DNA from 3 places in the Dorea acetigenes genome. Region 1 is predicted to be linked to each of the others. Evidence: predicted binding sites of a transcription regulator. Region 1 holds the regulator's gene; each other region holds the start of a gene.
The links. Region 1 encodes HrcA, which represses chaperone genes, less so after heat shock. Its sites were predicted from a motif close to TGTTAGCACTCNNNNNNNNNGAGTGCTAACA; they were not measured.
Positions count from the first base shown of each region.

Region 2: OCV99_RS08405 (Hsp20/alpha crystallin family protein) is a predicted target of HrcA. The motif match lies at 2,753-2,783, and genes of this name have one in related genera.
Region 3: OCV99_RS16820 (Hsp20/alpha crystallin family protein) is a predicted target of HrcA. The motif match lies at 5,500-5,530, and genes of this name have one in related genera.

Region 1 covers NZ_JAOQJU010000007.1:103,860-111,240, reverse strand. The annotation lists gene OCV99_RS08245 (replication-associated recombination protein A) at 1-958, shown strand, start outside; gene OCV99_RS08240 (hypothetical protein) at 1,050-1,343, shown strand; gene OCV99_RS08235 (transposase) at 1,452-2,219, shown strand; gene hrcA (heat-inducible transcriptional repressor HrcA) at 2,426-3,469, shown strand; gene grpE (nucleotide exchange factor GrpE) at 3,505-4,170, shown strand; gene dnaK (molecular chaperone DnaK) at 4,209-6,089, shown strand; gene dnaJ (molecular chaperone DnaJ) at 6,092-7,273, shown strand; gene OCV99_RS08210 (response regulator) at 7,297-7,381, opposite strand, start outside.
Region 2 covers NZ_JAOQJU010000008.1:15,920-23,300, forward strand. The annotation lists gene OCV99_RS08380 (hypothetical protein) at 1-400, opposite strand, end outside; gene OCV99_RS08385 (RNA polymerase sigma factor) at 403-858, opposite strand; gene OCV99_RS08390 (hypothetical protein) at 1,209-1,388, opposite strand; gene OCV99_RS08395 (hypothetical protein) at 1,518-1,691, opposite strand; gene OCV99_RS08400 (hypothetical protein) at 1,850-2,665, shown strand; gene OCV99_RS08405 (Hsp20/alpha crystallin family protein) at 2,914-3,390, shown strand; gene OCV99_RS08410 (DUF1810 domain-containing protein) at 3,539-3,964, shown strand; gene OCV99_RS08415 (hypothetical protein) at 3,988-4,917, shown strand; gene OCV99_RS08420 (flavodoxin) at 5,225-5,365, shown strand; gene OCV99_RS08425 (ArsR/SmtB family transcription factor) at 5,585-5,947, shown strand; gene OCV99_RS08430 (sulfite exporter TauE/SafE family protein) at 5,975-6,745, shown strand; gene OCV99_RS08435 (N-acyl homoserine lactonase family protein) at 6,774-7,381, shown strand, end outside.
Region 3 covers NZ_JAOQJU010000038.1:14,175-21,555, forward strand. The annotation lists gene eno (phosphopyruvate hydratase) at 1-1,295, shown strand, start outside; gene secG (preprotein translocase subunit SecG) at 1,394-1,636, shown strand; gene rnr (ribonuclease R) at 1,744-3,915, shown strand; gene smpB (SsrA-binding protein SmpB) at 3,881-4,348, shown strand; gene OCV99_RS16815 (zinc-ribbon domain-containing protein) at 4,384-4,905, shown strand; gene OCV99_RS16820 (Hsp20/alpha crystallin family protein) at 4,957-5,382, opposite strand; gene OCV99_RS16825 (hypothetical protein) at 5,567-6,235, opposite strand; gene OCV99_RS16830 (PadR family transcriptional regulator) at 6,247-6,561, opposite strand; RNA gene ssrA (transfer-messenger RNA) at 6,740-7,087, shown strand.

The DNA of each region.
Region 1 (7,381 bases):
TAATAAAGGACAGCAAGACTATCTCCTTCCTTTTGTAGAGGATGGGACAATTATCCTGATTGGCGCGACCACGGAAAATCCTTATTTTGAGGTAAATGGAGCGTTACTTTCCCGTTCCAGCATTTTTGAATTGTATCCTCTTAGTAAAGAAGATATTAAAATATTGTTGAAACGGGCGGTGTATGACAAAGAAAAGGGAATGGGGAGCTATCATGCAGAGATAGACGAGGATGCCCTGGAATTTCTTGCAGATATTGCAGGCGGAGATGCGAGAAATGCGTTAAATGCAGTGGAATTGGGAATTCTTACCACAGAACGGAGTGAGGATGGAAAGATACATCTGACGCTGGATGTGGCAGGTGAATGTATCCAGAAGCGGGTGGTCCGCTATGATAAGACAGGGGACAATCATTACGATACGATTTCTGCATTTATAAAAAGTATGCGTGGTTCAGACCCTGATGCTGCAGTTTATTATCTGGCGAAAATGCTTTATGCCGGGGAAGATATTAAGTTTATTGCCAGGAGAATTATGATCTGCGCGTCAGAGGACGTGGGGAATGCAGATCCTATGGCGCTGACGGTAGCGGTATCCGCGGCTCAGGCAGTGGAGCGGGTAGGAATGCCGGAGGCACAGATTATCCTGTCACAGGCGGTGCTGTATGTGGCGACTGCTCCGAAGAGCAATTCGGCGGTGAATGCAATCACGGCGGCAACCCAAAATGTAAGGCAGTATAAAACAACAGTTCCGGCACATTTGCAGGATGCACATTACGGCGGATCCCAGAAGCTGGGGCATGGGGTCGGCTACAAATATGCTCACGATTATCCACATCACTATGTAGAACAGCAGTACCTGCCGGATGAAATTAAAGATGCCAGGTTTTATGAACCGGGGGATAACGGCAAAGAAAAAGAAATCAAAGAATGGATGGAATTTATCCGCAAACAGCATTGAGTTTTTAGATAACAAAATGTATAATTTCTATAAGTGATATCATCGTATACCGATGTAAAAGTATCTCAATGCATAAGTGGAGGGAATGCAAATGAAAGTATATGACACAGTAAAAAAAGTAGAATTAGAAGTTGACGGAACACGGGGATTGATTCAGTTGATGCGGGATGGACGCCAGGTGGATCTGTACTTGAAAGAGAAAAAATCCGACGAAGACGGATATATGAGCTGGGATGTAGAGCATTGGTCAAGCATTGACGTAAAGCGCTTTATCCGCTGTTATTCTCTGGAGGGGCGTGTGCTGGGTGAGTCTACCGGGCATAATATTTACGATCTGGAGAATGAGTTCAAGCCGGACGAAGCGGCAAAGGTGGAACTGAGCTAGTTAATTGCAGACGTAGTAAAGCGTCGCTTTACTACGTCTGCAATTAACATTTGTGGTGTACCCAACTGCATTTTGCCCTGTACCTGATTAGACGGAAGGAGGGCTGAAATGGCAACATGCAGACGAAAAAAGAGTGCAACAGGTATTTATCATGTTGTAGTAAAAGGAATAAATAAAGAAAAAATATTTTATATGCAGCGTGAAAAACTTTACTTAAAAAAGATTATTTTAAAACATCTTGAGAAACTGGAAGTTGAAATATATTCATATTGTATTATGTCTAATCATGCCCATTTTATCATTCGGGCAGAAATCGAAGTATTATCTTTGTTCATGGCTAAGGTTTTAGCAGAGTACGCATCCTATTATAATTATAAACATCGTCGAAATGGACATGTCTTTCAAAATCGTTTCATGAGTGAGTGTATTGAGAATGACAGATATTTTTGGACATGTTTAAGATATATTCATCTGAATCCTGTGAAAGCTAATATGGTAAAAAATCCGGTGCGCTATAAATATAGCAGTATGGCAGATTATATGACAGAAACGACAGGCATATTGGATTCAAAAGCAATTCGTATATATAAAGAACATTTTCGTGATTATTCTGAGTTTGAAGATTTTCATAGAATACGGCAAACAGAATTATTTTTAGATTATTCGGATGATGTGAAATTGCAATATATGGAGCTTGCATTATATATTGCAGAAAAGTTATATGAAGAAAAGAAGCTGACGTTATTGCATCAGGTATTTGAAGAAAAGGAAAACAGGAAAGAGTACATAAAAAGATTGTGCGAGAAATTAAAAATAGGTGTACGAAGAGCAGAAAAATTGTGTACGGATGTTTATAATAAAGTGGATAGTGGATAGATAGGTACAGGGGAAATGACAGTTGGGTACACCACAAATGTTAATTGGGGACGTAGTAAAGCGTCGCTTTACTACGTCCCCAATTAACAAAATAAAAAAAATATAAACAGTGTTGACAAATGAAAGCAGTAGTGCTAAATTAATAGTCGTAAAGATTAGCACTCGGATTAAATGAGTGCTAACAGAAAGAAGAAGGAGGCGAAGAGATGCAGGCGAAAGACCAGCTGGGTGAGAGAAAGATGAAAATATTACACGCAATCATCCAGACATATTTGGAAACAGGCGAGCCGGTAGGTTCAAGAACCATTTCCAAATATACGGATTTGAATCTGAGTTCTGCTACCATCAGAAATGAGATGGCGGATCTGGAAGAGCTTGGCTATATTCTACAGCCTCACACATCCGCAGGGCGGATTCCTTCTGACAAAGGTTACCGGTTATATGTAGATATGCTGATGGAGGAGAAGGAGCAGGAGCTCAATGAGATGCAGGAACAGATGCTTGAGAAGGCAGATAAGATGGAACTTCTTCTGAAGCAGGCAGCAAAGGTTCTCGCGAACAACACCAATTATGCTACAATGATTTCGACTCCCATGAACAGTGCTAATAAGATTAAGTTTATTCAGCTTTCACAGGTTGATGAAGAGCAGATTATTGCAGTGATCGTGCTGGGAGGCAATGTGATTAAGAACAAAATCATTACCGTAGGCGAAGAGCTTAGCAGTGAAAATCTTCTCAAGCTGAATATGTTGCTGAATACCACACTTAATGGTATGTCCATAGAAGAGATTAATCTGGGGCTGATTGCAAGGCTGAAGGAGCAGGCAGGGATTCACAGTAAGGTAATTAGTAATGTGTTGGATGCTGTGGCTGATGCTATCCAGATCGACGAGGATATGCAGATCTACACCAGCGGGGCGACCAATATTTTCAAATATCCGGAACTTTCGGATAAGCAGAGTGCGCAGGAAATCATCAGTGCATTTGAAGAGAAGCAGCAGCTTACCGAACTGGTGACACAGACACTGTCACAGGAAGAGAATACCGGAATTCAGGTATATATCGGAGATGAGACACCGGTTCAGACCATGAAAGACTGCAGCGTTGTAACTGCAACTTATGAATTGGGAGATGGTATGAAGGGAACAATTGGTATTATCGGACCGAAGCGGATGGATTATGAACATGTATTAAAATCGCTGAAGCATTTGCAGAATGAGCTGGATGCGATTTTCCATAAAAAAGTGTAAGAAAGGTGGAAGGACCCTTGGATAAAAATCAGGAAATGAATCAGGAGAAGAGTCAGGAAGAGATGGTGAAAGAAGCCGTCGAAGAGGCGAAGAAAGCAGCGCAGCAGGAAAATGCTGAGAAGACTCCGGCTGAGGAAGAGACTGGCGCAGAGACGGCAGAGGATGTCCCGGAGGACGGACAGGAGCCTGAGGATGGTTCTGAGGAAGAACCGTCAGAGGATGGACAGAAAAAGAACAAGTTTTTCGGGAAAAAGAATAAAAAAGATAAGAAAGATGAGAAAATAGAAGAGCTGACGGATAAACTTACCCGTCAGATGGCAGAGTTTGATAACTTCCGCAAGCGTACAGAAAGGGAGAAGTCCCAGATGTACGAAGTAGGGGCGAAAGATATCATAGAAAAGATTCTTCCGGTTGTAGACAATTTTGAGAGAGGGCTTGCAGCGGTGGCCGGAGAAGAAAAAGAAAATCCATTCGTTCAGGGAATGGAGAAGGTTTATAAGCAGCTTATGACGACACTGGAAGAGGCAGGCGTAAAGCCCATAGAGGCTGTCGGTCAGGAATTTAATCCTGATTTCCACAATGCAGTTATGCATGTGGAAGATGAGAGCTTCGGGGAAAATATCGTAGCCGAAGAATTCCAAAAAGGATATATGTATCGTGACTCCGTAGTGAGACACAGTATGGTCAAGGTTGCGAATTAATATTGGTAATTTAAATTCATTATAGGAGGAATAGAATCATGGGAAAAATAATTGGTATTGACTTAGGTACAACAAATAGCTGTGTTGCCGTTATGGAAGGCGGACAGCCGGTAGTCATCGCAAACACAGAAGGCGCGAGAACAACACCGTCCGTAGTTGCATTTACAAAGACAGGTGAGCGTCTGGTGGGCGAGCCGGCAAAGCGTCAGGCAGTAACGAACGCAGAGAAGACAATCTCTTCTATTAAGAGAGAGATGGGTTCAGATTATAAAGTGACAATTGATGGTAAGAAATATTCTCCGCAGGAGATTTCCGCAATGATTCTGCAGAAACTGAAAGCAGATGCAGAAGGATATCTTGGAGAGAAGGTTACGGAAGCAGTCATTACCGTTCCGGCTTATTTTAACGATGCACAGCGTCAGGCTACCAAGGACGCAGGTAAGATTGCAGGCCTTGATGTAAAGCGTATTATCAACGAGCCTACGGCAGCGGCTCTTGCATATGGCCTGGATAATGAAAAAGAGCAGAAGATCATGGTATACGACCTTGGCGGCGGTACATTTGATGTATCTATCATTGAAATCGGCGACGGTGTTATCGAAGTACTTTCCACAGCGGGCAATAACAGATTGGGCGGAGATGACTTCGACCAGAAGATTACAGATTATATGCTGGCTGAGTTTAAGAAGATGGAAGGCGTAGATCTGTCTGTAGATAAAATGGCACTCCAGAGATTGAAAGAAGCGGCAGAGAAGGCGAAGAAGGAATTATCTTCTGCTACAACAACCAATATTAATCTGCCGTTCATTACAGCTACAGCGGAGGGTCCGAAGCATTTTGATATGAATCTTACAAGAGCTAAGTTTGATGAGCTGACACATGACCTGGTAGAGAAGACAGCAGAGCCTGTGACAAGAGCATTATCTGATGCGGGAATTACAGCTTCTGAGCTGGGTCAGGTACTTTTGGTAGGCGGTTCTACACGTATCCCGGCGGTACAGGATAAGGTAAGACAGCTTACAGGAAAAGAGCCGAGCAAGTCTTTGAACCCGGATGAATGTGTAGCGCTCGGCGCTTCTGTACAGGGCGGTAAATTAGCCGGAGATGCAGGCGCAGGCGACATCCTTCTTCTGGATGTAACTCCGCTTTCTCTTTCCATCGAGACAATGGGTGGTGTTGCAACAAGGCTGATTGAGAGAAATACGACGATTCCTACAAAGAAGAGCCAGATTTTCTCTACGGCAGCAGATAACCAGACAGCAGTAGATATTAACGTCGTACAGGGTGAGAGACAGTTTGCAAGAGACAATAAGTCTCTCGGACAGTTCAGACTGGATGGAATTCCGCCGGCACCGCGTGGAATCCCGCAGATTGAAGTTACTTTCGATATTGATGCCAATGGTATTGTAAATGTTTCTGCGAAAGACCTTGGAACCGGAAAAGAACAGCATATTACGATTACGGCAGGTTCTAACATGTCCGACGAAGACATTGATAAAGCTGTAAAAGAAGCAGCGGCATTTGAGGCGCAGGATAAGAAGCGTAAAGAAGGTATTGACGCAAAGAATGATGCAGACGCTATGGTATTCCAGACCAGAAAGGCAATGGAAGAAGTAGGAGATAAGCTGGATGCAGCAGATAAGGCAGCGGTTGAGGCTGACTGCAAAGAGCTGGAAGATCTGCTTGCAAAGATTAATATGGATGATATATCCGATGCGCAGGTTGCAGAGATGAAAGCCGGCAAGGAGAAGCTGATGGCAAGCGCCCAGAAGCTGTTTACCAAGGTTTATGAACAGGCCGGAGCGGCAGGAGCCGCAGGTACACAGGGAGCAGGCCCTGACATGGGAGCAGGAGCAGGTCCGGCGCCGGATGGATTCGCAGGCGATGATGTAGTAGACGGAGATTATAAGGAAGTATAAACATGGCTGAGACAAAGAGAGATTACTATGAAGTGTTGGGCGTCGCTAAAGATGCTGACGAAGCGACTCTTAAAAAAGCGTATAGAAAAGTAGCCAAAAAGTATCACCCGGATATGAATCCGGGTGATGCTGAAGCTGAAAAAAAGTTCAAAGAAGCATCCGAAGCTTATGCAGTCTTAAGTGATCCGGAGAAACGCCGGCAGTATGATCAGTATGGTCATGCTGCATTTGAAGGTGGAGCAGGCGGAGCGGGAGGTTTCGGTGGATTTGACTTCAACGGAGCTGATTTCAGTGATATCTTTGGCGACATTTTTGGCGATTTGTTTGGCGGTGGCAGAAGAAGCGGACGTGCGAGCCAGGGACCGATGAAGGGTGCGAATATCCGCAAAGGTGTGCGTATTACCTTTGAAGAAGCGGTTTTTGGGTGCGAGAAAGAGCTGGAGGTCGTGTTAAAGGAACCTTGCAGTAAATGTAATGGTACTGGAGCGAAGCCGGGGACATCGCCGGAGACTTGTTCAAAATGTGGCGGTAAAGGACAGATTGTCTATACACAGCAGTCCTTCTTCGGAACGGTTCAGAATGTCCAGACTTGTCCGGATTGCCGGGGAACCGGTAAGGTGATTCGTGAGAAATGTCCGGATTGTGGAGGAACAGGTTACACGGCAAGCAAGAAGAAGATATCCGTATCTATTCCGGCTGGTATCGATAACGGGCAGAGTGTAAGAATCCGTGAAAAAGGTGAGCCGGGTGTCAATGGCGGACCGAGAGGAGATTTGCTGGTAGAGGTGACGGTATCCAGACATCCGATTTTCCAGCGGCAGGATATGCATATTTTCTCTACCGTGCCGATTAGTTTTGCCCAGGCAGCGCTTGGCGGAGACATCCGCATCAAGACAGTAGACGGAGAAGTATTGTATAATATAAAACCAGGAACCAAGACAGATACCAAGGTCCGTCTGAAAGGAAAAGGCGTGCCATCCGTGCGGAATGCGCAGGTGCGCGGCGATCATTATGTGACGCTGGTAATTCAGACACCGGAGAGACTGAGCGCAGAGGCGAAGGAAGCTCTGAGAAGATTCGATGAGCTGACAGGAAATTCTCTGAACCAGGTGTCGGGTGAGGACAAAGGAAAACCTAAGAAAAAAGGATTTATGGATAAAGTAAAAGAAGCCTTTGATGATTAATTCATCAGAGGCTTTTTCTTTGTTTACAGATGTTGGTAGTAGAATATGGCAAGCTGCGTCCGGTCCCGCAGGCATAGCTTATCCAGGATACTACTCAGATAATTCCGC
Region 2 (7,381 bases), on a different contig from region 1:
ATATATAATCTTCGTCTGAAAAAATCTGTTCTAAGCCATCGTCTGAGTCATTACAGATGGTTTCACAATAATAACCGTCGTTTGCCGATATATAGAGAGAATATCCTTCACCTAAAGGCGTTTGTATTTTTTCAAGCGTAAATGTTTTATCCGGTATTAAGTCAATCTCGCTGGCTCCGGATAGATCCTGGGCATATACTTTAATCGGATACTCATCCATTATCCCGTAATGCCCATTCGCAAAAAATCCTGTTATTCCAATGATAAGCAATAAAAAAACAGCACTGCAATAACGCAATTTTAATGCCTTCTTCCTTTGCTTGGCAATTTGGTGTGCATTTTCAATAATCTGGACTTTTTTCTTTTCACTTAGCATGATTTCAGTTTTCAATTCATTCATTGTCATTCTCCTATTTTTAATTTTAATTGCTCACGAGCCCGCTGTAGCCGTTTTTTTACCGCAGCATCAGATATTTTTAATATGTTTGAAATTTCCTTTACCGAATAACCTTCTATGGAATGTAAAATGATAACGGATTTATATTTTGTGGGTAATAAGGAAATCTCCCTCAAAATTTCCTGTTCACCTAAAGTGGTTTCAGATATATCCGTTTCACTAATAGGGGAAGAAGGATGACGTTTCCAGTATCGGATTTGGTTTTTGCATATATTGATGCAGACGCGCATTAACCACGCTTTTGCATGCTCTTCATCTTTCAACTTTGGTTTTTTTAATAAATATCTCACATAGGTTTCCTGAACGGCATCTTCAGCGTCATGGGTATTTGATAGCATGAATAGCGCCATTCGATAAAGAAGATCCATATGCTCAGTAAATAATGTTTCTGCTCTCATCATCTTTACCTCTTTATATAGAACACACCATAGAGCTTAATGCGGTGACATTATTATTTTATAAAATTTCAAATAGCTGAACTATAAATTGAAATGCCGTCTTGTTTATTATTATCGATAAAGGAATATGTGTCCATATGAAAATGTGGAAAGGGGCTGGAGAAGGTGGCAGTTGATTAGCCAGATACTCAGAAAAATGGGAAATGAATAAATACAACATAAAGACCGTTGGTGGGTACGGATATAGTTTTGAAACGTGAAAAAACCGGCAGTTGCAACTATGAAGTAACTGCCAGTTTTTTTTCAATAAAAATAACCAGGTATATCAAACTGACCTGGTTATCTTAATTTTGTTATTGTATCTGGTCTGTCTTGATCTCCCCGCGTTCTTTTTCTATCTGCTCCAGATGCTGGATCAGTACATATTCAATGTAATTCGTCATAGAGCGGTGTTCATCTGTAGCAAGAATCCCGATTTTGTCAAACACTTCGTCCGACAGACGCAGAGTAAATACACGCTTGTTGGTTGCCATTTCCCTTGCCCTCCGTTCCGGGTATGAATTTATGGTATACCAATATGCGGTAAATTTATACGTTCACTAGACAGCTAAGTGATAGCACTTTACATCAAAAAGTGAAAAAGTAGACACAGATGGCAGTCTTTATTCTTCCATTTTAATTTCTCCATGCTCTTTTTCCACATCTTCTAAATGTTTGATCAGTATGTATTCAATATAGTTGGTTAAGGAGCGGTGTTCGCTGGTAGCCAGAATGCCGATTTTATCGAATACTTCATCTGACAAACGTAAAGTAAATACTCTTTTATTGGTTGCCATATTCCCTGTCCTCCAATTTTAGTATAGGTAAATGGTAATCGAAATTGGATGTGAAATATACAGTCACTTGACAGGTAAGTGATAGCACTTTATATTGTAAGAGTAGTGAAAACAAAAGAAAGAGTGATAAGAGTGAAGAAAGTGATAAGGTGTGGAGTATGAAAAGGTTGTGCCAATGGATAAAGGCAAAATGGAGGAAATTCTGGAGGGATGATGAGTATGATCCTTATGTGAAGCATTTGAGCCAGTCGGATAAAAGGGAACTGTGGTATGGAGCTTTTATGGTCTGCATGTCCGTGGTCGCCCTTTGCAGTTTTTCGATTGCGTTCAGTAACATCCGGGTGAGCCGCCAGAACAGCGAAGATATGGAAGAACTTATGGAAATGGTAGCCACATATATGGGTTCTGCCACGAAGGATGAATATGAGGAGATTGCAAAGACCATACGGCATGACCTGGTGTTTTCTGAATATGGGCAGGAAATAGAGAACTATATCCGTTATATTCCCAATACGGCAGACATCTGCCGGACATGCGGAGAAGGGTTCCCGTCACAGGTGTACCTTGTGTGTACCAATACGGGAGAACTGTATGACCTAGATTTATTTGAAAAAGGGGCGAATCCGGACGCTGGCGAATATGGTTACATGAGCATGAGCTTTGGATATGATGAGGTAAGCCAGACAAGTCTGCATATCACAAAAACTCCGGAGAATAAGGAAGGAACTGTGACAGTGCAGAGGGGACGAGGGATTGTCAGCGTCCAGAGAATGAAATCGTTATTTTGTGATGACTGTATCCGGGAGATGTTAGAAACAGTTGAAAACCAGCTGGTAGAAGAATTCGTGATCTTTGACGCAGAAGGACAGAAGTTTTACGCTGTGGATGACGGAAGTGTGCAGATCGGGGATTATGAACTGCAGGTGGAGTATGACGAGGGAGATTATGAAATAGAAGTGCGGTATGCGAAATAGGTGGGAAAAAGCATGGATATAAAAGCAGATAGTTTTTGGGTTAATTACATACGTGTGAATAACAGTTCACAGAAAATTCACAAAAATTATTAGCACTCACTCTTGACGAGTGCTAATAAAAGTGTTATAACACAGATAGAACAAAGGAGAAGGAAAGAAAGGAACCAGAAAAGGGTTCCGGTTTCTTCCCAATCATCCCCAGTTCCAATTAACAAGATGTTTTTAATTAGGAAAAGGAGCGATGACTTATGATGACACCTAGTATTTTTGGAGAGAACTTATTTGACGATTTCTTTGATGACTTTTTTGATTTCCCGTCCTTTGACGATAAGGCGATGCGTAAAGCGGAGCGGAAACTGTATGGACGCCATGCGGCGAATATGATGAAGACCGATGTGCAGGAACATGACGACCACTATGAGGTGGACATTGATCTGCCAGGCTTTAAGAAAGACGAACTTTCCCTGGAGCTGAAAGATGGCTATCTGGTAATCAGCGCGGCGAAGGGGCTTGACAAGGACGAGAAGGAAAAGAAAACAGGCAGATTTGTCCGCCGGGAGCGTTATGCAGGCAGCATGAGCCGGTCTTTCTATGTCGGGGAGGATGTAAAGCAGGAAGATATTCATGCGAAATATGAAAGCGGGGTATTGAAACTGAGCATTCCGAAGGCAGAAACAAGGAAGCCGGAGGTTGAAGAAAAGAAATATATTGCCATCGAGGGATAACGGCACCTCTTAATATAAATTAAAACCAGGCAGCCCGGAGTTCGGCGCGGTGTGTGTGAAACCGTCCGGCTCCGGGCTTTTTTTGTTTGTGGTAGGAAAAAAGCCTGACCTGTGGTAGAATAATGGCAAACAGAGGAGGCAACAGAGAATGGATAACAATTTAGAGCGATTTTTAATCGCACAGCAGACTTATTATCAAACTGCCTTGCAGGAGATAAAATCCGGGAAGAAGCGCAGCCATTGGATGTGGTTTATTTTTCCGCAGATAGCGGGGCTTGGCTACAGTGAGACTGCCCGGTATTATGCTATTAAGAATATGGAAGAAGCGAAAGCATATATGGAAGATTACACGCTTGGAACGAATCTGATTGAAATATCTCAGGCACTTCTGGAGATAAAATCCAATGATGCGGACGAAGTGATGGGCCGGCCGGATAACTTGAAACTGAAATCTTCCATGACCTTATTTGCTCTGGCAAAACCGGAATGTGAAGTATTCCAGAAGGTATTGGACAAGTTCTTCCATGGGGAACGGGATCAGAGAACTGTGGAGATTTTACAGTTAGTGCATTAATATTGAGAGGATGCGTGAGATTAATGGCGGAAGAAACGAGAGTTTTATCATCGATAGAAATTAGAAATTTAATGTTAGATACTTTGGCATATGAAGCAGATGATATTGATTCTGAAGGAAAAACATTCAAGAAATATGGATATCAGGGAACACAATCAGATTTATATCGTCTAATGGAAGGGTTGGCAATAAAAAGGGGGCTGATAGAATCAGATATTCCTTTGCATGGAGCTGCGTGGGGCGGAAGTGGTCTTATGCTGCATGCGCATAGTACGACAAATTTCAGCTATAGCGACATACAAAATATTTATGAGCAGTTTCATTTATTGCTTAATCAGGGGATTATAGCGCCTGGAGCCATAGGGAATTATGGTCCTAATTTACCAAGTTTTCATGTTACGCAATATGGACTTAAATGTTTAGAAGAACATGAAATACTGCCATATGATGTAGACGGATATTTTGAAAAGATTAAGAATATACCCAGTATCTCAGAATGGGTAAAGTTTTATATTAAAGAGGCGTTACAGTGTTACAATGCTAATTGCATGGAAGCGGCAGTAATAATGTTGGGGCTTTCCAGCGAAAAAATAATAGATGAACAAATAGATGCACTGTTAGGATATTTGTCCAGAAATTTCACAAATGAGTATGCACAAATGCAAACAGAGATATCTAGTATTAGAATGGCATCTGCAAAATTCAGTTGTTATAAAAAGTATTTTGACCTAATAAAAAATAACGTGCAGGATCAGCAATTTAAAGATATGTTGCCATCAGTTGATAGGGTGGCTTTCCAAGTATATGCGAATTTTACTAGAATAACGAGGAATGGACTGGCACACCCGTCTGATACAAAGATGGAAAGAATTGAAGTCCTTATGATTTTCATTTCGTTCATAAAATTTTGTCAGACCCAATATGGATTTATAGATTTCTTTGTCAGCCATTAAAGAAATTTTATGAATGTGGAAATCCTGTCAAATCAATAATTTAACGATAGGGTGCATTTTCAACTCCAAGGGTGCAAATTTAACGATTCCTACTCTCAAAACGATAGTATCGTTAAACTTTTGCCTTCTTACTCACGAAAAAGGTACAATCCCTACTCGAAAAACGATAATAGCACCTACGAGGGTGCATCCCATCATACAGAAAACGCCCTAACCATGGGCGTTTTCGCATATTCAAAAAACGATAGCTCCGATTTTGAAATTGTATCAATTTGATTACGCAATATGGTAGGATGAAGCTCCGGCTATGATAGCAACCTTCCTTGCAGAGAATGATTTCTCAGGCAAGACCATCATTCCTTTCTGCACCAGTTCCAGCGATGACATTGGAAACAGTCTCCAGAATGATATCGAGCCGTGGCTTCAGAGCCTTGGACTTGTGGAATAAAAGAGAAAGCCTATGTTCAAAAAGACACTTAGCGTTGTACTGCTAAGGATGCATTTGGTTATGGCGGAAACGTAAAGGAATCTGCCGATAAAATGATTGCGCTTTCTCCTTTAATTCCTTAATCAATAATTTGATTGTCTCGATTTTCTTTACCAATAATATTTTTTGAACAAAATATAGTACAATGGTTTGAGTAAATGAACAAAGGAGGTCGCAATCATGTCAGAACACAGAGAGGATATCAATCGACTGGCAGAGGAATTTGAAGGTTGCCAGAAGATACTGTTGGCCCTTGGGGATGAGAATCGTCAGCATCTTATGCTGGAAATGATGCGAATGGAGCATTGCGGCGGCGTCCGGGTAGGCACAATCACGGAGAAAACCCATCTTTCCCGCCCTGCTGTATCCCATCATCTACAGATACTTAAGGAGGCCGGTATTTTGAAAATGCGGCGTGAGGGAACTAAAAATTATTATTATTTTGATGCCGATACTGAGGCAATGAACCGTCTTTTGGAGATGATTGGACATGCGAAGCGCATTATGGAAGAATTGCCGGACAGAAGTGGAAAAGATTTATAAAAATGGAAAGGTGATGGAGAATACCTTATGCTGGAAAAAGTATTGGTTTGTTTAGTGGCCGGAGCAGGAGCAGGTTTCGGAACCGGTCTTGCAGGTCTCTCCGCAGCTGCGGTAATTTCGCCGATGCTGATTACGTTTCTTCACGTAAACGCTTATGAAGCTGTTGGTATTGCGTTGGCATCGGACGTGCTTGCTTCGGCAGCATCGGCGTATACCTATAAGAAAAACAAAAATATTGATGTTAAAAATGGGATGATTATGCTTATTTCCGTTTTGATTTTTACCCTTGTCGGAAGCTATGCCGCCTCTTTTCTCCCACAGACTACAATGGGTGGGTTTTCCATGTTTATGACACTGTTCGCGGGCGTGAAATTCATTTTCCGGCCAGTCATGGAGGCAAAGGAAAGCAACAAGAACCGGAGTAAAAAGAAAGCAGCGATACAGTCGGTTGCTTGTGGAATAGCGGTCGGACTGATTTGCGGATTTGTAGGTGCGGGTGGAGGCATGATGATGCTTCTGGTTCTGGTTAGTGTATTGGGTTATGAACTGAAAACCGCTGTGGGAACTAGTGTATTTATTATGACCTTTACTGCTTTGACCGGAGCCATGTCTCATTTTGCAATCGGGGATGGAGTGACGGATTATTCGATTCTTGTCCTATGTATTATTTTTACGTTAATTGGTGCAATGCTCACAGCAAAATTTGCAAATAAAGCTTCGGCAAAGGTTATGAATCGTACCCTTGGTTTTGGCCTTGCTGCCATGAGTATCATTATGATTATTATTAATTATGTATAATACTTGAGTAGAAGTGGAGAGTGATGGAATGAACCGGATAGAAATTTATGCAATGCGCTGCGGAACAGTGGGAACAGACGAAACAGTACCAGATAAAAGGAAATCCAGAAATCCTTTTGCCTATTCGGGGATACTGCGGGGAAAAAAGCATCAAGTATGGCTTCCGGTATATGTATATCTGATTGTGCATCCAAAGGGGAAAATTTTGATAGATACAGGGTGGCATACACAGGTACGGCAGGATCAGAAGAAGCATCTTTCATGGAAATTGAACATTGCCAGCAAAGCACTTCTACCGGTCGGAGAAGCGGTTACTGAACAATTAAAAGCGTTGGGGTTATCTTCTGAAGAACTGGACTATGTGCTGCTGACTCATCTGGATGTGGATCATGTCAGTGGTCTGGAGCTTGTAAAAGACGCAAAGTGTATTTGTGCCAGTGATGCAGAACTGTGTGCGGTTGAGAAAGGAGACATCCGATATAATAGGAAGTTGTGGGAAAACATAGCCATTCAGCCGATTCATATGGAAAATACAGGATTAGGACCGCATGGGAGAAGCGTTGATGTCTTTCAGGATGGAACGGTGCAGTTCGTTGATGTGTCCGGGCATTCAGCAGGAACAACGGGTGTGCTTAT
Region 3 (7,381 bases), on a different contig from region 1:
TACCGATTACAGATGTATACGCCAGAGAAATTCTGGATTCCCGCGGGAATCCTACGATAGAAGTAGAAGTGCTTGCCGCAGAGAAGTATCTGGGAAGGGCGTGCGTGCCTTCCGGCGCTTCTACGGGGAAATATGAGGCCGTAGAGTTAAGAGACAGAGAGAAGCGCTACAATGGGCTGGGAGTGGAACAAGCCGTTGACAATGTGAATGCGAAGATCGCTCCCGCAATTGTTGGGATGAATGTACTTTGCCAGGCGGATCTGGACAAAGTTCTGCTTCGTCTGGACGGGACAGAGAACAAGAAGAATCTGGGAGCCAATGCTTTGCTGGGGGTCTCCATGGCAGCGGCAAGAGCGGCGGCAGAGGCGCTGCAGGTTCCGCTGTATTCCTATCTGGGCGGAACCAATGCGAAGAAGATGCCGGTTCCCATGATGAATATTATGAATGGCGGAAAGCATGCGGATAACACCATTGATATCCAGGAATTTATGATTATGCCTGTGGGTGCATGCTGCTTCAAAGAAGGACTCCGTATGTGCGCGGAAGTTTATCATTCCTTAAAGGAACTGCTGCGTCTGCAGGGACTTAGTACGGCAGTGGGGGATGAAGGTGGATTTGCCCCTAATCTTCCGGATGCAAAGGAAGCGCTCCGGTTCATTGTGGAGGCGACGGAACTTGCCGGGTACCAGCCAGGCAAGGATGTTGTGATTGCACTGGATGTGGCGGCATCGGAATTGTATGAGAAGAGCTTTCGGAAATATATTTTTGAAGGCGAAGGAAAAATGCATGGGCACAAGGTAATCCGTTCGGCAGAAGAGCTGATTGAGTATTACGAAGAACTGGCAGAAGAATTTCCGATTGTTTCCATTGAAGACCCATTGGATGAAGAGGACTGGGACGGCTGGGAGCTTCTGACTACCAGGCTGGGACGGCATATGCAGCTTGTGGGTGATGATTTATTTGTTACAAATACCAGACGTCTGGAAAAGGGAATCAGGAGCGGTGTTGCCAATGCGGTTCTTGTGAAGGTCAATCAGATTGGAACTTTGACGGAAGCTTTTGATGCGATTGAGATGGCGCAGAAAGCGGGATACCGGGCGGTTATCTCCCATCGATCAGGAGAGACTGAGGATGCATTGATTGCGGATATTGCTGTGGCGTTTAACACCGGGCAGATTAAGACAGGGGCGCCTTGCCGCTCCGAGCGTGTTGCCAAGTACAATCAGCTTCTGAGGATTGAAGAAAGGCTTAGTGAGATTGCGGAATATGAAAATCCATTTCAGGAGTCTGAATAGTAATGCAAAAATATTAACGAAAAAGTAACTGGAATCTCTTGATATATTCGGAGGCTTGTGCTAGAATATACGTGGTTTAACCACAGGAGGTGTGAAAGATGGAAATTCTGAAGATGGTATTGATGATTTTGTTTGCAATAGACTGTATCGCATTGACGGTAATCGTATTATTACAGGAAGGTAAGTCAGCAGGACTGGGGACGATCGGTGGTATGGCTGATACTTACTGGGGACAGAACAAGGGACGTTCCATGGAAGGAACACTTGTAAAGTCCACGAAGTTTTTAGCAATTCTTTTCGTTGTACTGGCAGCAGTATTGAACTTGAATGTATTTGCTTAAAGAAGTGTATGTATGAATCTGAAGATGTTGGGACACTCTTGTAATAAGGGTGTCTCTTTGTGTATATGAGAGAATGGATGCGGGATAAGTAGGAAAGGGGTGGCAGAATGGATGAGACATTTGAGAAACGAAAAAAAATCATATATGAATTTCTGTGTGATGATATATATGTGCCTATGAAACTGAAGGAGCTTGCCGTTTTGCTGCAGGTTCCGAAGGAGCAGAAAGCAGATTTAAAAGCAGTAATGGATGCGTTGGTAGAAGAAGGCAAGGTCTGTTTGTCTAAGAAGGGGAAGTACTGCAAAGGCGAAGCAAAAAGGCTGACGGGCGTATACCAGGCGCATCCCAGAGGCTTTGGCTTTGTGACTGTAGACAATGAAGAAGATATTTTCATCGGCGAGGAAGATACCGGAGGAGCTTTCCAGGGCGACACGGTGGAGATTGCGATTATAAAAGCGCCGGAAGGCAGACGCAGGGAAGGAAAGGTTCTGCGTGTGGTATCTCGCGGCGTAACAAAGCTGGTGGGACTTTTCCGGATACAAAAAGATAAGAACTATGGATTTGTGATTCCGGATAGCCAGAAGTTTGCCCGGGATGTGTTTGTTCCGGTGGAGCACGCCAAAGGAGCGGTAAACGGGCATAAAGTAGTAGTAGAGCTGACATCCTGGGGAGATGAAAATAAGAAGCCGGAGGGAAGGATCGTGGAGATTATCGGGCATATCAATGACCCGGGAACCGATATCCTGTCCATTGTGAAAAGTTATGACCTTCCCGTGGAATTCCCGGAAAAAGTCCTGAACCAGGCAGAGAGGACGGCGGATGTAGTTAGCGAAGCTGACCGGGCAGGGCGTAAAGATTTAAGAGACTGGCAGATGGTGACGATTGATGGGGAAGATGCGAAGGATCTAGACGACGCTGTTTCTATTACGAGAGACGGAGAGCATTATCTTCTGGGTGTTCACATCGCCGATGTGACAAATTATGTGCAGGAGCGCAGCGCCCTTGACAGAGAAGCCCTGAATCGTGGGACGAGTGTATATCTGGTGGATCGTGTAATCCCCATGCTGCCCCATAAGCTGTCTAATGGCATTTGTTCCCTCAATGCCGGAGTGGATCGATTGGCACTTAGCTGCATTATGACCGTTGATAAAAAGGGGAATGTTATCGACCATGAGATTGCTGAGACGGTAATTCGTGTAGATGAGCGCATGACTTACACCAGTGTGAAGAAAATCCTGGAAGACAAAGATCCGGAGGAGAGCAGGAAGTATGAAAAGCTGGTGCCTATGTTTGAGCTGATGGAAGAATTGGCAGATATTCTGCGGACAAAGCGTCACAGGAGAGGATCGATTCACTTTGATTTTCCGGAGACGAAGATCGTACTTGACAAAGAGGGACGGCCTTTGGAGCTTAAGCCTTATGACAGGAATGTGGCGACAAAGATTATCGAGGATTTCATGCTTCTTGCCAATGAGACGGTGGCAGAAGACTATTATTGGCAGGAACTTCCCTTTGTGTACCGGACTCACGAAGCGCCGGATGAAGAAAAGATGAGGAAACTAGCCACATTTATTAATAATTTTGGGTATACCATGCATATTGGTGTAAATGAGATTCGTCCCAAGGAAGTGCAGAAGCTGTTGACAAAGGCAGAGGGAAGACCGGAAGAGAGTTTAATTAGCCGCCTGGCGCTTCGTTCTATGAAGCAGGCAAAATATACGCCTGAAAATACCGGGCATTTTGGGCTGGCGGCGCCTTACTACACCCATTTCACCTCGCCTATAAGGAGATACCCGGATTTGCAGATTCACCGGATTATCAAGGATAACCTGCGGGGAAGAATGAATGCGGCGAAGATAGAACATTACCAGAGTATTTTGCCGGAAGTAGCAAAGCATTCCAGCGAGACGGAGCGCAGGGCTGAAGAAGCAGAACGGGAGACCGTTAAGCTGAAAAAAGTGGAATATATGGCAGAACGTATCGGAGAAACCTTCGAGGGTGTAGTCTCCGGTATTACTAAATGGGGAATCTATGTAGAACTTCTTAATACGGTGGAGGGTCTGGTGCATGTGGCGAATATGTATGACGACCATTACGATTATTATGAAGACCGCTGTGAGATGGTAGGAGAGCATACAGGTAAGGTATATAAGCTGGGACAGAAAGTGTATGTTCGGGTGATTGGGACGGACCGCCTGTCACGGACCATTGATTTTGAGATTATAGATGAAGGAGAAATGGATGATGGCGAAGAGCAGTATGAAAATGATTGCCAATAATAAAAAAGCATACCATGATTATTTTATCCTGGATACCTATGAAGCAGGAATTTCACTTGCCGGCACGGAGGTGAAGTCCCTGCGTATGGGCAAATGCAGTATTAAAGAGTCGTTTATTAGAATCGACAAAGGAGAAGTATTTATTTATGGAATGCATATCAGCCCTTATGAGAAAGGGAACATTTTTAATAAAGATCCCTTGCGGGAGCGGAAGCTTCTGCTGCATAAAGCGGAAATTAATAAACTTTTCGGAAAAATTAAGGAAAAAGGTGTTGCTATTGTGCCTTTAAAGGTATATTTTAAAGGCAGCCTGGTAAAAGTCGAGATTGGGCTTGCAAAAGGTAAGAAGCTTTATGATAAGCGGCAGGACATTGCTAAGAAAGACCAGCAAAGAGAGGCAAGCCGGGATTTCAAAATCCGCAATCTGGGTTAAGATGCAGGATAGAAAGATACGGAGGAGAATGAAGAATGGCATATTGTGTAAAATGTGGGGCGAAGGTAGACGATAGTATGCGCTTCTGCCCGGAATGTGGGGCAGAGATTCCTGTGCCCGACAGAAAAGAGGATCAGGAAGTTTTTAATCCTTATCAGGAATACAGGCGTGCAGACGAAAACAACACACAGCAAGATGGAACAGCGTATTTTGATCCGCAGGACGTCCGTGCTAACAAGGGAATGGGAGTGGTATCTTACATAGGGATTCTTGTTCTTATCCCGCTGCTTGCAAGAAACAAGAATTCAGAGTATGCAAAATTCCATGCAAATCAGGGATTGGTACTGTTCATTGTATCAAGTGTCATAGACCTTCTGGATGGAGATTGGATATTTGGGCTGCATTCGTGGATTAACTTTGGCGGCAGTGTGTTCTCCTGGGTGTTTGATATCCTGAGTTTTGCGTGCTTTATTTTAATGATTGTGGGCATTGTGACAGCGTGCAGAGGAGAGAGGAAGGAATTGCCGTTTATTGGGAAAATAAGAATACTGAAATAAAAAAAACCAGGGAGCCGGAAATTCCGGTTCCCTGGTTTTCTCAAGGGATTCTTATTCAATAGTAATCAGCTTCGGCTGCTCTTCTTGTTTCTTTACTTCCTTCGGGAATTGCAGTTTTAATACACCGTCAGTAAAAGCTGCCTTAATATCTTCCTGTGTCAGCTCTTCGCCTACATAGAAGCTTCTGTTGCAGGTTCCGGTATAGCGTTCTTTGTGGATGCAGTTTCCTTTGGCATCTTTCTCTTCCTTTGTCTCATTCTTGTGAGCAGTAATGGTAAGGTATCCGTCCTTCAAATCTGCTTTAATGTCTTCTTTTGCGTATCCCGGAAGTTCCATTTCTACTACATAATTGCCGTCTTTTTCGTGAATGTCTGTCCTCATAACCTGAGAAGAAGATCGTTCATAAGAACGGGTGAAAAATGGGTCGTTCCACATGTCATCGAATAAAGTATTGATTCCTCTGTTTGCAAGTAACATAAGTCATTCCTCCTTGAATATATGCCTTGCCGGATAAGGATTTTCTGGCAAGTGACTGTCAGAATTTCCGGCTGGTTTGCTTTGTTTTATTTGTTATAGTTATTATATAACACATTATGTTAGCACTGTCAATAGGTGAGTGCTAATTTTTTAAATTTTTTTGCGGACTGAATCCAGGATACGTTTATTCCCAATGATATTTCCGGGATTGAAGATCCCAGTATAAGTTGTTGCCGAAGAAAAATACTGCTGTTACAGCAACGACTGTCAGGGTAATTCCCCAGCCATTTCCATGGATTACAAAGCTGTCTAAAGGCAATATGAGCCAAACTAAGAGTAGAAGGAAGAAGACTGTATAGATAAGACCCTTCCATTTCTTTGCATGTCGGTTGTAGATAATTCTTTTTTGGAGCGTATGCTGGATGAAGTCCTGTAAAAAAGCGATGATGATTCCATAAGAGAGTACGCTCCATGTAAGGCCATAATTTTTCGGACATCCGTCCGCTATGAAAAACGTAAGATGAAAAATGCATATAATCACTGCCATATCCTTAAGGGAGAGAAGAAAGTGTTCAAAATGATTTTTCTTCATTGCACCTTCCATCAAAGTATTGCAGAATTCCCTTTCCGGCACACCAAGCATATCTTCTAGTGATCCCTGGTTCTTCTCTGCCTGTGCGGCAAGACCAATCAAATCCTTTTTCACAACTTCCAGTTCAAATAAAGAGATATTATGTGCAGAAATGTACTGTATCATTCTGTCAAGCATGGCATAATTGGCATCGCTCAATTCCAGGCTGTTATCAATATTCTCCTGGCGTAGTTTTTGGTAATTATTATAAAAAAGTCCCATATCTCATCCTCCTATTCAAAAATTCGTTCTACAGCAGCAGTAATTTCCTTCCAGTTGTCATAAAAGCTTTTCAGATACAGCCTGCCATCCTCTGTCAAGTGATAATATTTTCTCTTGGGTCCCAAAGGGCTGGGTTTGAATGTGGCTTCAATCAGTGATTTCTTTTCCAGACGTAAAAGAAGAGGGTATAAAGTTCCTTCTTTAATATCGGAAAAACCATATTCCTGAAGCTGTCTGGCAATCTCATATCCATAGGTTTCATCCTTTTCCAGAATTTTTAAAATACAGTTTTCCAGGATCCCTTTCATCAACTGTGATTTTTCCAAAAAAGATACCTCCTTTCAACTACCTTGCATTACATAGTTCCTGCCTTTACTATAGCATATAAAACACTACTTTGCAATACAAAGTAGCAAAAAATCAGTCTTGACATTTGAAAGGTGTATTCATATAATAGTTATACGCAAGAAACATCTGCGAACCAGCGAGATAAGCTTACTATCAGGGCTTGTACTGGTTTCGACGGGGGTTCGGAAGTTGGAGAAGCCATCCGTAGCGGGACACTACGTTAAAAGTTCCATCTAAATATAAACGCAGATAATGAATTAGCGTACGCTGCCTAATTAGGCGGCAGTCGGCCTCGGGTCATCCGCTGCCTGAGTAACCGGCTTCAATGAGGCGGAGCACTTCGTTCCCGAAGCTTTGAGGGAATGGAAGAACTTATGAAGCTACTGAAGTCTTAAGCCTGTCATTAGGCGTGAGACAGAGGGAATGTCAAAGTAATGACTGTGATGGGAGATGCTCGAATGGATGGGCTTTCGGACGCGGGTTCGATTCCCGCCAGGTCCACCAAAAGGTCCTTACTCGAACTTTTTACCATAAAAAAATTTGGTTCGTTCGATGTAAGTTCAGAATATATTGGATTTGGAGAATCTGAAACACGAAAATCACATCCGTAGATATTGCGGATGTGATTTTTTGTCGTCTCTATTAATTCACTCAATTTCTTTAGCCCACTCCTTCGTGCCTGATTAACGTGGGCTACGGTATCTTTTATCGGCTCCAATATAGTGTCGAAGGGTGCCTTAAATTCTACATTAATATTAAGCCCATCATTTCCGTTGGATACTAAAAACCTAGATATAA